3 regions of the Pseudomonas sp. AC070 genome follow, and region 3 is predicted to be linked to each of the others. Evidence: predicted binding sites of a transcription regulator. Region 3 holds the regulator's gene; each other region holds the start of a gene.
What was found. The regulator FliA, encoded in region 3, starts transcription of late flagellar genes. The targets are predictions, from matches to a motif close to CTAAAGTTTNNNNNNNNNNNGCCGNTAA.

Region 1 (4,209 bases), 330 kb from region 3:
TTGGTGTCCGGGCTGATCATCGGTTCGTTCTACGGCTTGGCGCCCCTGTATGCCGCGCGGCAGGGGCTGAGCAACGAGCAGGTCGGTTTGTTTATGGGTTGCTGCGTGTTTGCCGCGCTAGTGGTGCAGTGGCCGCTGGGATGGCTGTCGGACCGCCACAACCGCGCGGTGCTGATTCGCGGTTGCGCATTGCTGCTGGTGCTGGCGGCGTTGCCGTTGGCGGTCATGCCCAGTGTGCCGCTGGAGTTGTTGTTGCCGATTGGCTTCGCCTTGAGCCTGCTGCAGTTCAGTTTGTATCCGCTGGCGGTGGCGTTTTCCAATGACCATGTCGAGGCAGAGCGGCGGGTGTCGCTGACGGCGATTTTGCTGGTGACCTTCGGCATTGGCGCTTGCGTTGGGCCGTTGGTGGCGGGCGGGCTGATGCGGCAATTCGGGCCGAACATGCTGTTCGCCTTCGTGTGCTTCTGCGCCGCGGTGCTGGTGCTGCGCATTCGCCCGGATGCCGTTACCAATCTGCATCAGGTTGACGATGCGCCGCTGCACCACATGTCGATGCCGGACAACATGACCAGCTCGCCACTCGTAGCGGCCCTGGACCCGCGCGTTGACGAGCAGATCGTTCACGACCAGATGCAAACCCAGACGCCGCCAGATGTGGATCACCCAGCGGACACCAAGTCGACCTGACGTTCGCCGCGCCAACAAAAACGCCACCTCATCGGGTGGCGTTTTTGTTGGCGCGAGTTATCAGTCGTCCATGTCGTCGCGACGGGCTTCGCGTTGCAGTTGGTACACGAAACGGTCGATCTGACGTTGCTCCAGGCCGTTCATGCGATGGAAGCGCATGCCGGCAAAGGTCATGTCGAGCTTTTCGTCGTACACCAGATGGCGCAGCTCCACCGCCGTGGTCATCGCACCGAAGGGCAGCTGCGCAACCAGGCGTTCGTACACCTGGCCAGACTGCAGGCCTTTGCTGGCGTCGCCGGAAAAGCGCAACTTGCAGCCGGTGGCAGAGATGTCGAGCAGATGACCTTTGATGGGGCTTTTCAGGCGCTCGCCGCTCAGTTCGATCTTCACCGCTTGCGCTTGCTTGAGCGGGGCGCGGTAGGCGTTGCGACGTTGGTGATAGAGCACCTCGGTCGGCATCGGGCACCAATAGCAGTTGGAGCCTTCGAACTGCCCGACTTGAATCTGTTGGGTGTATTCCCAAGCGATGCGCACGCCTTCGTGGAAACCTTCGATGCGAAAGCTTTCTCCGGCTTTCAGAAAACGTTCGCCATCGTTGGGCACCATTTCGTCCAGCGCCACGAGGCCGCGTTCACGGTTGATCTGAATGATGAACGTCTGGAAGCGCTGCGAGCGCTCGTGGAAGGTGATGATCAGCGGGTCGCGGTGTTCTTCCAATGGGCGCAGTGCTGCGAAAACTTCCAGCGGAGCTTTCAGGACTTTCGGTGGTTGCGGGCCATCACCCGCGGCGAAGGGGTTGGACACGGTCCAGAATTCTCCGAGCAAAATACGGTGGCACGACCCAAGTTGGGTTCTAGCATACTGGCATTCTGCCGGTACGTCCCTTGCGCCTTGTTATTAGTTCGTCAGGCCTGACTGAGCGGGCGCTGCTGGCCGATTCTAGCGGCACCACCGCGACTGTCATAGAGCCCTGGCGTGTCGGCATTACCGCGCAGAATGCCGAGCATGCCGCCGACTGAAGCCTGGTTCACTCGAATCAAGCGGCCGTTGCGCGTGTTGGCAGCCTGGCAGCGTTCCAGCAAGGCGCTCAGCTCGGCGCCGCGCGCGAGCAATTCAGCGCCCACCGGCGATTGCTCGGCCACGGCGTTAAGGCCGCTTTGATCCGCTTTGAGCGAGAGGGAAGTGAGGAGCTTGTTGCGTTCGGCACCGTGTTGGCCGAGGACCGCGAGCAGGGGTTGCTTGTCGGCCAGAATGCTTTCCAGACGAGGCAGGTCGCGGTCGGTGAGGGCTTGGAATTCGGCGTCGATCAGTTCAAGTAACTGCGAGGCGGTGCCGATGTCTTCGTTGAACAGGTGCAGCAGGGTCGTATCGTGCATGGCGAACTCTCGGAGTTAGGCGTCCAACAACACCCCCAGAGTCGCCCGCTGACGGGTTAACGCTGGGATTCGAAATCGAGCAGTTTACTGGCTACGCGTTTGCTGTCGACTTGGTAGCTGCCGTCGGCCACAGCCTGTTTCAGGCGAGCCACACGTTCTTTGTCGACAATCGGTTGATCACTAAGTTTGTCGGTAACTTTTTGCAGCTGCTGAGCTTGTTGGCTGAGCTGAACCGACTCACCGGTTTTAGCGGTGCTTTGTTCGGCAGCGTTAGCTGGCGCGGCGGGTTGTGTGGCGCTCGCGGTATCAGTGCTCCGGCCAGTTTGGGACGCGTTGGTACGCCCAGTGCTGGTGGACGCGGCGGCATTATTTAGCCGGTTGATATCGATAACCATGATGCAAAACCTCTACGGTGTTTGGACGCTTGCCTAGCTTGTCGGCGTTGGGTGAGAAAACTTTAGGATTTTTTTCACCGGCCTTTTCGCTGCGTCCAGCTGGGCGCCAGTGTATGAAAACGGACAGCAAATTGCCCGTAAAAATCCAGCTACATGCCAACTTCCACTTGGCCTGGTCCCACCACGCGCGCTCTGATTACTCGCTTGGAGCTGAGGTTGCGCACCCGAATCTGCTCGCCCAGCACGCCATCCGACAGCGCTTCACCTTGCATGCGTACATTGATGCCGCCTTTCTTGGCGCTGATGACCACTTGATCGCTTTTGCTCACCGCTTTGGCCTGTTCGATGGTGACAGGCGCCAGCACCTGATCGGTCATCACGCCGCGTGTCAGGGTGGTGCCGAGCACCTGGCCCATGTCGGTCATGTAACCCTGCGTCAGCAACCCAACGTCACGTTCCACCAGCGCTACGTCGGCCTCGCTGAGTTGCACGCCGCGCTTGAGCGGCCGAATCGCGATGACCACCTTGCGGTACAGCTTTACCTGGGCGGGCACGAAGACCGTCCAGGGCGTGGAACCCTCGCAGCTCACCCGCACGGTCACCCGACCAACGGGTTGCGCCGGGCTTTCCAGCGAGGTGGTCAAATCTTGATCGCACAGGGGCAACTGCAACCGCGGGTCGAGTCGATTAATTTGAATCTCTTGCCGCGCCTGGATTTCGCTACGCTCTAAATAGTCCTGAACCGTGACCTCAAGAAAGCCTTGGCTTGCGCCGATAAGTTGTTCAGGTAATGTCAGCTCAGCGGCCGCACTGTTAATGTGGCCTAACGCCAGCAAAGCCAGCCATGATCCGGCCGCCAGGTGTGGTCGGAACGATAAGCGTCGAAAAAGTGGCGTTTTCAGTTTCATGCTCAGCTACAAAGCAAAGCCCGTGCCGGCTGCTAGGCTAAGCGGGGGCACGGTGGTCAACATATTAATGAGGGGCAGGGTATGGCCGGAGTGATGGACTCGGTTAACCAGCGTACGCAGTTGGTGGGGCAAAACCGACTGGAGCTGTTGTTATTCCGCCTGGACAGCAAACAGTTGTATGGCATCAACGTGTTCAAGGTGAAAGAGGTGCTGCAGTGCCCCAAGCTCACGATCATGCCCAAATCCAGCCCGGTGGTTCGTGGGGTGGCCAACATTCGCGGCGGCACCATTCCGATTCTTGACCTGTCCATGGCCACCGGCCGTGCGGGCCTGGCGGATCTGGACAGCAGCTTCGTGATCATCACCGAATACAACACCAAGGTTCAGGGCTTTCTGGTGCGCTCGGTTGAACGCATCGTCAACATGAACTGGGAAGAAATCCATCCGCCACCCAAGGGCACCGGGCGCGATCACTACCTCACGGCAGTGACCCACCTGGACCAGCAACTGGTGGAAATCATCGACGTGGAGAAAATCCTCGCCGAGGTGGCGCCTATTTCCGAAGCCATCACCGCTGGGGTGATCGACGTCGAGACGCAAGGCAAGGCGGTGACCAAACACGTGCTGATCGTTGACGACTCGTCGGTGGCACGAAAGCAGGTCACTCGTTGTCTGCAGTCTGTGGGCGTTGAAGTGACAGCGCTCAACGATGGCCGCCAGGCCCTGGAATTTCTGCGCAAGTTGGCAGACGAGGGCAAGCGTCCGGAAGACGAATTCATCATGCTGATTTCCGATATCGAAATGCCGGAAATGGATGGCTACACGCTGACCGCGGAGATTCGT
Region 2 (4,209 bases), 2.1 Mb from region 3:
GAGCGACCGAGACAGGCGTAGGCACTTGGCCAGCGCGCGGAAGAGGCACGGTCTGCGAAGGCGCGCGATTTTATCAGGCTTGCCCGTAGGCGGCCATCCGCGCAGCCGGATGGCCAGAAAATTAATGAAAAAGGCGGGGCCAGGCTTACAGACGAAAGCGATCAACCGATAACGACAGCTGCCCGGCCAGCCCTGAGAGTTCATCCGTGGTGTCGGCGGTTTTGCCAATCACCGTGCTGTTGCTGACCGACATGCTGGCGATGGTTTCCACCTGATGGGCAATCTCGTTGCTGGCCAGGCTTTGTTCGCCGATGGTGCGGCTGATGTCGTTCACCAGTTGCGTGGTGCTCAACGTGGCGGCCAGGATTTCGCGAATCGCCCGTTCCACGTCGGCGGTCACGGCCATGCCTTTATCCACCTGGGCAACGCCGGCTTCCATACTGTTCGCCGCCTCGCGGGTGCTGGTTTGAATGCGCTGCACCATGGCAGCAATTTCCTGCGTCGAAGCGCTGGTGCGGCCCGCGAGGCTGCGCACTTCGTCGGCCACCACGGCAAAACCCCGGCCCTGCTCGCCAGCCCGCGCCGCCTCGATAGCGGCGTTGAGGGCGAGCAGGTTGGTTTGGTCGGCGATGCCCTTGATCACCTGAATGATGCTGAAAATCTGCTCGGACTCTTGGTCCAGCGTGCGGATCACCTGCGCTGATTGCTGCACGGAGCGGGCGATGCCGTCCATGTCTTGCACCACTTGGTGAATCACTTTGCCGCCGTCGTTTGCCAGGCGCTCGGCCTGGTTGGCCATGTCCAGCGCCTGACCGGCATGGCGGGTAATTTCCTCGATGCTGGCGGTCATTTCGCTGGCAGCGGCGGCCATGGTGTTGGAAGCCTCGCTTTGTTGCGTACTGCTGTTGGCGACTTGGTGGCAGCCGGCGCTGAGTTGCTGGGTGAGGCTGTTGACGTTGTTGGCGTTGCTGCGCACCACGCCGATCATGTCGCGCAGGTCGCGTTGCATGGTGGCCAGGCTGCGGATCAGCGCGCTGGCTTCGTCCTGGGTAGCCGGCTCTTCGATGCGCCGGCTGAGGTCGCCCTGGGCGATGCTGGTGGCAATTTCACTGGCAGCGAGCAGCGGCCGCATGATGCCGCGAATGATCCACGCGCCTTGCAACACCAGCAGCACTAAGCTCGCTATCAGCACAATGGTCAGCGTGAGGTTGGCGGTGCTGATGGCGCTTCCGGTGTCTTTCGACGTTTGCCCGGTGTTGCTTTCGATCAGCTCGCTGAGGTCGGCCATTTCGCCTTCCAACTTGCTGAACGCCGCGTTGAACGTGGGCAACTGCCCTTGTGCCGCGTCGGGGTTGGTGAGCGCTTGGCCGACGATGGCTTCGGCGGCAGCGATGTAGGAATCCAGACTGGGTTTGACCGTATTCAGTCCCGCCTTGATTGCCTCGTTCACCGGCAATTTCAGGTTATCGGCCAGCACCTCGCGAAAATGCCCGGCGTGTTCTTCCAGGCTGGTTCGTGCTTCGGCAGCGGTGGTGGGGCTTTTACCCAGCCCGACTAACATGGCCGCCAACACATCGGCGCGCAGGGCGTCGTGCATCATGTCCGCTTCCATATGGTTGCGCAGGGCATTGAGGCTGATCTGATTGGCTCGTACGGCATCGGCCACGTGGTAGTTACCCACGAAGCCAACGAGGCTGAGAATCAGCGCAGCCAACAGGCCGGTACCCGTTAGTAGCAGCAAGCGTAATTTTATCGACACCGCAAGTACCCCTTCCTTTGTTGGCCAAACGGCGCCTGTGCTGCTCGCCTAGTGTGCTTATGTGCTGCGTATCGGCCGGCCGCTGCGCTAGTTGAGCGGGGCGTTTGATTAGCTAGTTAAGCCGCAAATGTCAAAGCGTGCCGGTTGTGCGGGTTATATGCGCTCGACAGCCCCCAAGTCGCCTGTTTAAGGTAGGGCTCTTTGCATTGGGGTACGGCGCGTTTTCGCAGCGCCGCACCGCCGTCATGCGACTGGCCACTAGCGCTGGCGCCCCTTTCCGAGCCGAGAGCCCATCATGCGTTTGTCCGCCTCACTGTTCAGCCCGTTACTCGCCCTAAGCTTGTCGTTGTGCAGCTTCGCGTCCCAGGCAGCGAGCGTTGAAGACCTCTATCAAGTGCGCCAACCGGTGACCAGCCAGCAACCGCAAGAACGCGCCGCCGCCCTCAGCAGTGCCCTCGATACGCTGGTGCTGCGCCTGACCGGCGACAACAAGACCCTGAGCAATCCGGCCATTGCCGAACTGCGCAAAGACCCGCAGCAATTGGTGAGCCAATACGCTTACGAGAACGGTCCGCCTGAAGTGCTGGTGGTCGACTTCGACGCCATCAGCACCGACCGCAGCCTGCGTCAGGCCGGCATTCCGTTATGGAGCGCCAACCGCCCGGCGGTACTGGCCTGGTGGCTGAACACCACGGCCGAAGGCGCCAGCCTGGTCGGCGACAGCCAGCCGGCGGCCACGGCCCTGCAAGGTGCGGCGCAAAACCGTGGCTTGCCGCTGCGTTTGCCGATTGCCGATCTCAACGAACAACTGGCCGGTACCGCTGAAAACCTGGCGGCGACCAATGCTGATGCGCTGAAAGAGCCGTCTGCCCGTTATGGCGCCGACGCCTTGTTGGCCGTTAACGCTCAGGAAGACGGCGGCAAATGGCAGGCGCAATGGCGGTTGTGGTTGGGTGAAAGCCGCGAGCAGGGCAAAGCTGAAGGTGCCGACGCCGATGCGCTGGCCGACGCGGTAATGCTCGCCGTCAGCCAACGCCTGGCCACCCATTTCGTCGCGGCCCAAGGCGCTGCGCAAGCGTTGACTCTGGATATCCAGGGCGCAGACCTGAACCGCTACGCCGAACTGCAACGCCTGCTGGAACCGTTCGATGCCCGCTTGCAAAGCGCCGTGGGTGATCGTCTGACCTATCAAGTAAAAGCCAGCCCCGAACAACTGCGTGCGCAACTGGCCTTGGCTCGCCTGCGCGAGCTGCCGCCAGAACCGGTTGCCGCTGCGCCGGTAGACGCCAGCACCGCACCAGCTGGCCAAGCACCGGTTCCAGCGCCAGTGGCGCCTGCACCGGCAACCAACGTGCTGCATTACGGCTGGTGAATTCTTCTCCCCTGAGGTTGCTGAGCATGACTGACTCACGTCATTGGCCATGGATTGCCGCGCTGGTTGTGCTCGGTGTTCTGCTGTACGCCATTCACCCGATTCTTTCGCCCTTTCTGATCGGCATTTTGCTGGCCTACATGGGCGACCCGCTGGCCGACCGCTTGGAGCGCTGGAGACTGTCGCGCACCTGGGCGGTGATCGTGGTGTTCAGCGTGTTTACCCTGATTCTGGTGATCGCCCTGCTGGTGCTGGTGCCCATGCTCGGCAGGCAATTGGTTCGCTTGTACGAGCTGGCGCCACAGATGATCGACTGGGCCCAGCACAGCGCCTTGCCGTGGGTGCAAGCAAAGCTGGGGCTGGCCGATGGCTTCTGGAAGTTCGATCAGGTTAAAACGGCCGTTACCGAGCACTTGGGCAAAACCACCGACATCGTTGGCGCCGTGCTGGCTTCGGCCACCGCCTCGAGCCTGGCCTTGCTCGGCTGGCTGGGCAACGTGGTGCTGATTCCGGTGGTGAGTTTTTATCTGCTGCGCGACTGGGACGTGATGGTCGCCAAGCTGCGCGGCCTGCTCCCTCGCAGCCGCGAAGGCTTCATCGTGCAGTTGATGGGCGAATGCCACGAAGTGCTTGGCGCGTTTCTACGGGGGCAACTGCTGGTCATGCTCGGCCTCGGCGTGATTTACGCCAGTGGCCTGATGCTGGTCGGGCTGGAGCTGGGCTTGCTGATCGGCGTAATTGCCGGGCTCGCCAGCATCGTGCCGTATATGGGCTTCGTTATCGGTTTCGGCGCGGCCATTACGGCTGGCTTGTTCCAGTTTGGCCCGGAGTTCTACCCACTGCTCGGCATCGCCGCCGTCTTCACCGTGGGCCAACTGCTGGAAGGCATGCTGCTTACGCCGTTGCTGGTCGGCGACCGCATTGGCTTGCACCCGGTGGCGGTGATTTTCGCCATTCTCGCCGGTGGCCAGCTATTCGGCTTCACCGGCATTTTGCTGGCCCTGCCGGTGGCGGCGGTGATCATGGTGTTACTGCGTCATGTCCACGACTTCTATAAACAGTCGGATATGTATGACGA
Region 3 (4,209 bases):
GAGCCATTGGCGCGCAAACGCGTGGTGCTGATCGATACCGCCGGCTTGCCGGGTAATGATCCGGCGCTGCACATGCAGTTGGAAACCTTGGCCGGTCGTGGGGTCAAATCGAAAAATTATCTGGTTCTGGCCGCTACCAGCCAGAGCCAAGTGCTCAAGGCGGCCTACCATAGCTATAAGCGTTGCGGTCTGAGTGGCTGTATTCTTACCAAGGCCGATGAAGCAACCAGTTTGGGCGAGGTTTTAAGTCTGGCTATAAGCCAGCATCTACCGGTAGCCTATCTGGCAGACGGTCCGCGCATTCCAGATGACTTGCACGTTCCGCGCAGTCATCAGTTGGTGAGTCGGGCCGTGAGTTTGCAGGCGCCTCAGGAGCCCAGTGAAGACGCCATGGCCGACATGTTCGCCGGGCTGTACCAGAACCCGGCGCGTCGCGCAGGCTGATTCGCTGTAGAGCAAGGCAGTAACGAAATTTAGTCGTTCAGATTGGCCCGGTGCCGAGCCTGAACGTAATCAGCCAAGTGGCCTCAGTCGAGCTAGACAAGGTGTGTAGATAACATGGGTATGCATCCCGTACAGGTGATCGCGGTGACCGGCGGCAAGGGTGGCGTCGGCAAGACCAATGTTTCGGTCAATCTTTCCCTGGCCCTGGCTGACCTTGGTCGGCGTGTGATGCTGATGGACGCCGACCTGGGCCTGGCCAACGTGGACGTGCTGTTGGGCCTGTCGGCCAAGCGCACCCTGGCTGACGTCATCAGTGGCGAATGCGAACTGCGCGACGTGCTGCTGCAAGGGCCGGGTGGCATCCGCATCGTGCCGGCAGCCTCCGGCACACAAAGCATGGTGCAGCTCACGCCCATGCAACACGCTGGCCTGATTCAGGCGTTCAGCGACATCAGTGACAACCTCGACGTATTAGTGATCGACACCGCTGCCGGTATTGGCGATGCGGTGGTGAGCTTTGTGCGCGCGGCCCAGGAAGTGATTGTGGTGGTGTGCGATGAGCCCACCTCCATCACCGACGCCTACGCCCTGATCAAACTGCTGAACCGCGACCACGGCATGAGCCGTTTCCGTGTGCTGGCCAATATGGCGCACAGCCCACAGGAAGGTCGCAACCTCTTTGCTAAGCTGACCAAAGTGACTGATCGTTTCCTCGACGTCGCCTTGCAATACGTCGGCGCTGTGCCTTACGACGAGTCGGTACGCAAGGCGGTACAGAAGCAACGCGCAGTTTATGAGGCCTTCCCTCGCTCCAAGTGCGCGCTGGCATTCAAGGCCATCGCGCAGAAGGTCGACACCTGGCCGTTACCAGCCAATCCGCGTGGGCACTTGGAGTTCTTCGTGGAGCGTCTGGTCCAGCAACCGCTTGCTGATACGGCCGTATGACATCAGGCAATGGGCTCCGTATGTATAGCAAGGCACAGGCGCAGGACTCCCAGCACCAGTTGATCGAGCGTTACGCGCCTCTGGTCAAACGCATCGCCTACCACTTGCTGGCACGTTTGCCGGCAAGCGTGCAGGTGGAAGATCTGATCCAGGCCGGCATGATCGGTCTGCTTGAAGCCTCTAAGAAATACGACTCCAGCAAAGGCGCCAGTTTTGAAACTTTCGCCGGCATTCGTATACGTGGATCTATGCTGGATGAGGTACGCAAGGGCGATTGGGCGCCGCGTTCGGTGCACCGCAACAGTCGCATGGTCAGTGACGCAATTAGAAAAATTGAAGCCCGAACGGGCAGAGACGCTAAAGATCAAGAAGTTGCGGCCGAACTCCAATTGAGTCTCGAGGATTACTACGGCATTCTTGGCGACACTTTGGGCAGCCGCTTGTTCAGTTTCGACGACCTTCTTCAGGACGGCGAGCACACAGGTCTGCGTGAAGACGCTGGCATTACCCACTTCGAGCCTTCGCGCGATCTGGAAGATGAACGCTTCCAATCGGCATTGGCGGCGGCCATCTCTGGACTGCCTGAACGTGAACAGTTGGTGTTGTCGCTGTATTACGACGAAGAACTGAATCTCAAGGAAATTGGCGAAGTGCTGGGGGTCAGCGAATCGCGGGTCAGCCAGTTGCATAGCCAGTGTGCCGCTCGTTTGCGTGCACGCTTGAGCGAGTGGCGCGCTAGCTGAGCGGCACTGCCAGTTTCTCGATTCAACGCGCATCCAGGTGCTGGGTGCGTTTAGGACTGTACGGAGGTCGACTTGGACAAAAACATGAAAATCCTCATCGTTGACGACTTCTCAACGATGCGACGGATCATCAAGAACCTCTTGCGTGACTTGGGATTCACCAACACCGCTGAGGCTGATGACGGAACCACCGCTTTACCCATGCTGCAAAGCGGCAGCTTCGACTTTCTCGTCACTGACTGGAACATGCCGGGAATGACCGGTATCGACCTGCTGCGTGCGGTTCGCGCCGATGACCGTCTCAAGCACCTGCCGGTGCTGATGGTGACCGCCGAGGCCAAGCGCGATCAGATTATCGAAGCGGCGCAGGCCGGGGTGAATGGCTACGTAGTGAAGCCGTTCACAGCTCAAGTGCTGAAAGAGAAGATCGAAAAAATCTTCGAGCGTGTTAACGGCTGATCCCGGCCGTGGGGGCAATATGGCGCACGACGATCTACCCATGGGCGACCTTGAGTCGTCCCTAAAATCCAATGCCCGCGAGCTCGTTGATAGCCTTGAAAAAGGTAATTTTGGCGAAGCGGTGCAGCTCATTCATGAGCTCAACAAAGTGCGTGATCGTGGTCTTTACCACGAAGTGGGAAAACTGACGCGTGAGCTGCACAACGCCATCGTCAATTTCCAGCTTGACCCACGCGTGCCACATGCCAAGGAAGTGTCGCAAATCACCGACGCCACTGAACGCCTGAACTATGTCGTGACGATGACCGAGAAAGCGGCCAATCGCACCATGGATCTGGTGGAGCAGAGCGCGCCGCTGGTTAACGACCTCAACGATGAAGCCACTGCGCTGGGCGCCGACTGGGGTCGCTTTATGCGCCGCGAGTTGGGTGCCGAAGCTTTCCGCGAATTGGCCAAACGCATCGAACTGTTCCTCGCCCGAAGCGAACGTGACAGCAGCAAATTGTCGGGGCATCTCAACGACATTCTGCTCGCCCAGGATTACCAGGACCTCACCGGTCAGGTGATCAAGCGCGTTACGCAACTGGTTACCGAAGTGGAAAGCAACCTGCTGAAACTGGTGCTTATGGCCAGCCAAGTGGACCGTTTCGCGGGTATCGAGCACGACCATGCCGTGCTGCGCGCCGAGCAAGAACAACAAAAAGAGCCTTCTCATGGTGAAGGTCCGCAGATTCATGCCGATAAGCGTGAAGACGTCGCTTCCAATCAGGACGACGTGGACGATCTGCTATCAAGCTTGGGATTCTAGGGAGCACACAGATGAGCTTCGGCGCCGATGAAGAAATCCTCCAGGACTTCCTGGTAGAGGCCGGCGAAATTCTTGAGCAGTTATCGGAACAATTGGTCGAGCTGGAAAGCCGCCCGGATGATTCCAATCTGCTCAATGCGATTTTCCGCGGATTCCACACCGTCAAAGGTGGCGCCGGCTTCCTCCAGCTCAATGAGCTGGTGGAGTGCTGCCACATTGCCGAAAACGTGTTCGACATCCTGCGCAAGGGTGAGCGGCGCGTTGACTCGGAGTTGATGGACGTCGTTCTCGAAGCTCTTGATGCCGTCAATGGCATGTTTTCTGAAGTGCGCGAACGCACCACGCCGACACCGGCTACGCCAGAGCTGTTGGCGGCGCTGGCCCGTTTGGCCGAGCCGCAGAGTGCCGCAGAATTGGCCGGTGCGACTGCCGAACCAGAGGCTGAACCCGAACCCGACGTTGCCGAGGCGCCCGCTGCGGCAGAAGCCTCTGGCGATATCACCGACAGCGAATTCGAGCAGTTGCTCGATGCCCTGCACGACGAGCCCAAAGCGCCCGTAGCAGCCGCCAGCGGTGATGAAATTACCGACGACGAATTCGAATCGCTACTCGACCAGTTGCACGGCAAAGGCCAGTTCGCTGCTGCTCCTGCCGCGCCCGCTGCGCCGGTCAGCGCGCCGCCTGCCAGTGCGGCCCCGGCCGCTGCCGGTGGTGGCGATGAAATTACCGATGACGAATTTGAAGCGCTGCTGGACCAGTTGCATGGCAAAGGCAAATTCGTTGAGCCCGCCGCTGAGCCGCAAGCGCCCG

Region 1: flgM (flagellar biosynthesis anti-sigma factor FlgM) is a predicted target of FliA. The motif match lies at 2,497-2,524, and genes of this name have one in related genera.
Region 2: ACZZ0Q_RS05900 (methyl-accepting chemotaxis protein) is a predicted target of FliA. The motif match lies at 1,828-1,855, and genes of this name have one in related genera.

Annotation. Positions count from the first base shown of each region.
Region 1 is NZ_OZ409871.1:3,742,658-3,746,866, reverse strand. Features, by position in the region: gene ACZZ0Q_RS16840 (MFS transporter) at 1-687, shown strand, start outside; gene ACZZ0Q_RS16835 (flagellar brake protein) at 748-1,491, opposite strand; gene ACZZ0Q_RS16830 (flagella synthesis protein FlgN) at 1,593-2,063, opposite strand; gene flgM (flagellar biosynthesis anti-sigma factor FlgM) at 2,120-2,458, opposite strand; gene flgA (flagellar basal body P-ring formation chaperone FlgA) at 2,608-3,366, opposite strand; gene ACZZ0Q_RS16815 (chemotaxis protein CheV) at 3,448-4,209, shown strand, end outside.
Region 2 is NZ_OZ409871.1:1,344,117-1,348,325, forward strand. Features, by position in the region: gene ACZZ0Q_RS05900 (methyl-accepting chemotaxis protein) at 146-1,759, opposite strand; gene ACZZ0Q_RS05905 (DUF2066 domain-containing protein) at 2,055-3,131, shown strand; gene ACZZ0Q_RS05910 (AI-2E family transporter) at 3,158-4,209, shown strand, end outside.
Region 3 is NZ_OZ409871.1:3,412,976-3,417,184, reverse strand. Features, by position in the region: gene flhF (flagellar biosynthesis protein FlhF) at 1-444, shown strand, start outside; gene fleN (flagellar synthesis regulator FleN) at 559-1,389, shown strand; gene fliA (RNA polymerase sigma factor FliA) at 1,386-2,132, shown strand; gene ACZZ0Q_RS15275 (chemotaxis response regulator CheY) at 2,217-2,591, shown strand; gene ACZZ0Q_RS15270 (protein phosphatase CheZ) at 2,611-3,399, shown strand; gene ACZZ0Q_RS15265 (chemotaxis protein CheA) at 3,411-4,209, shown strand, end outside.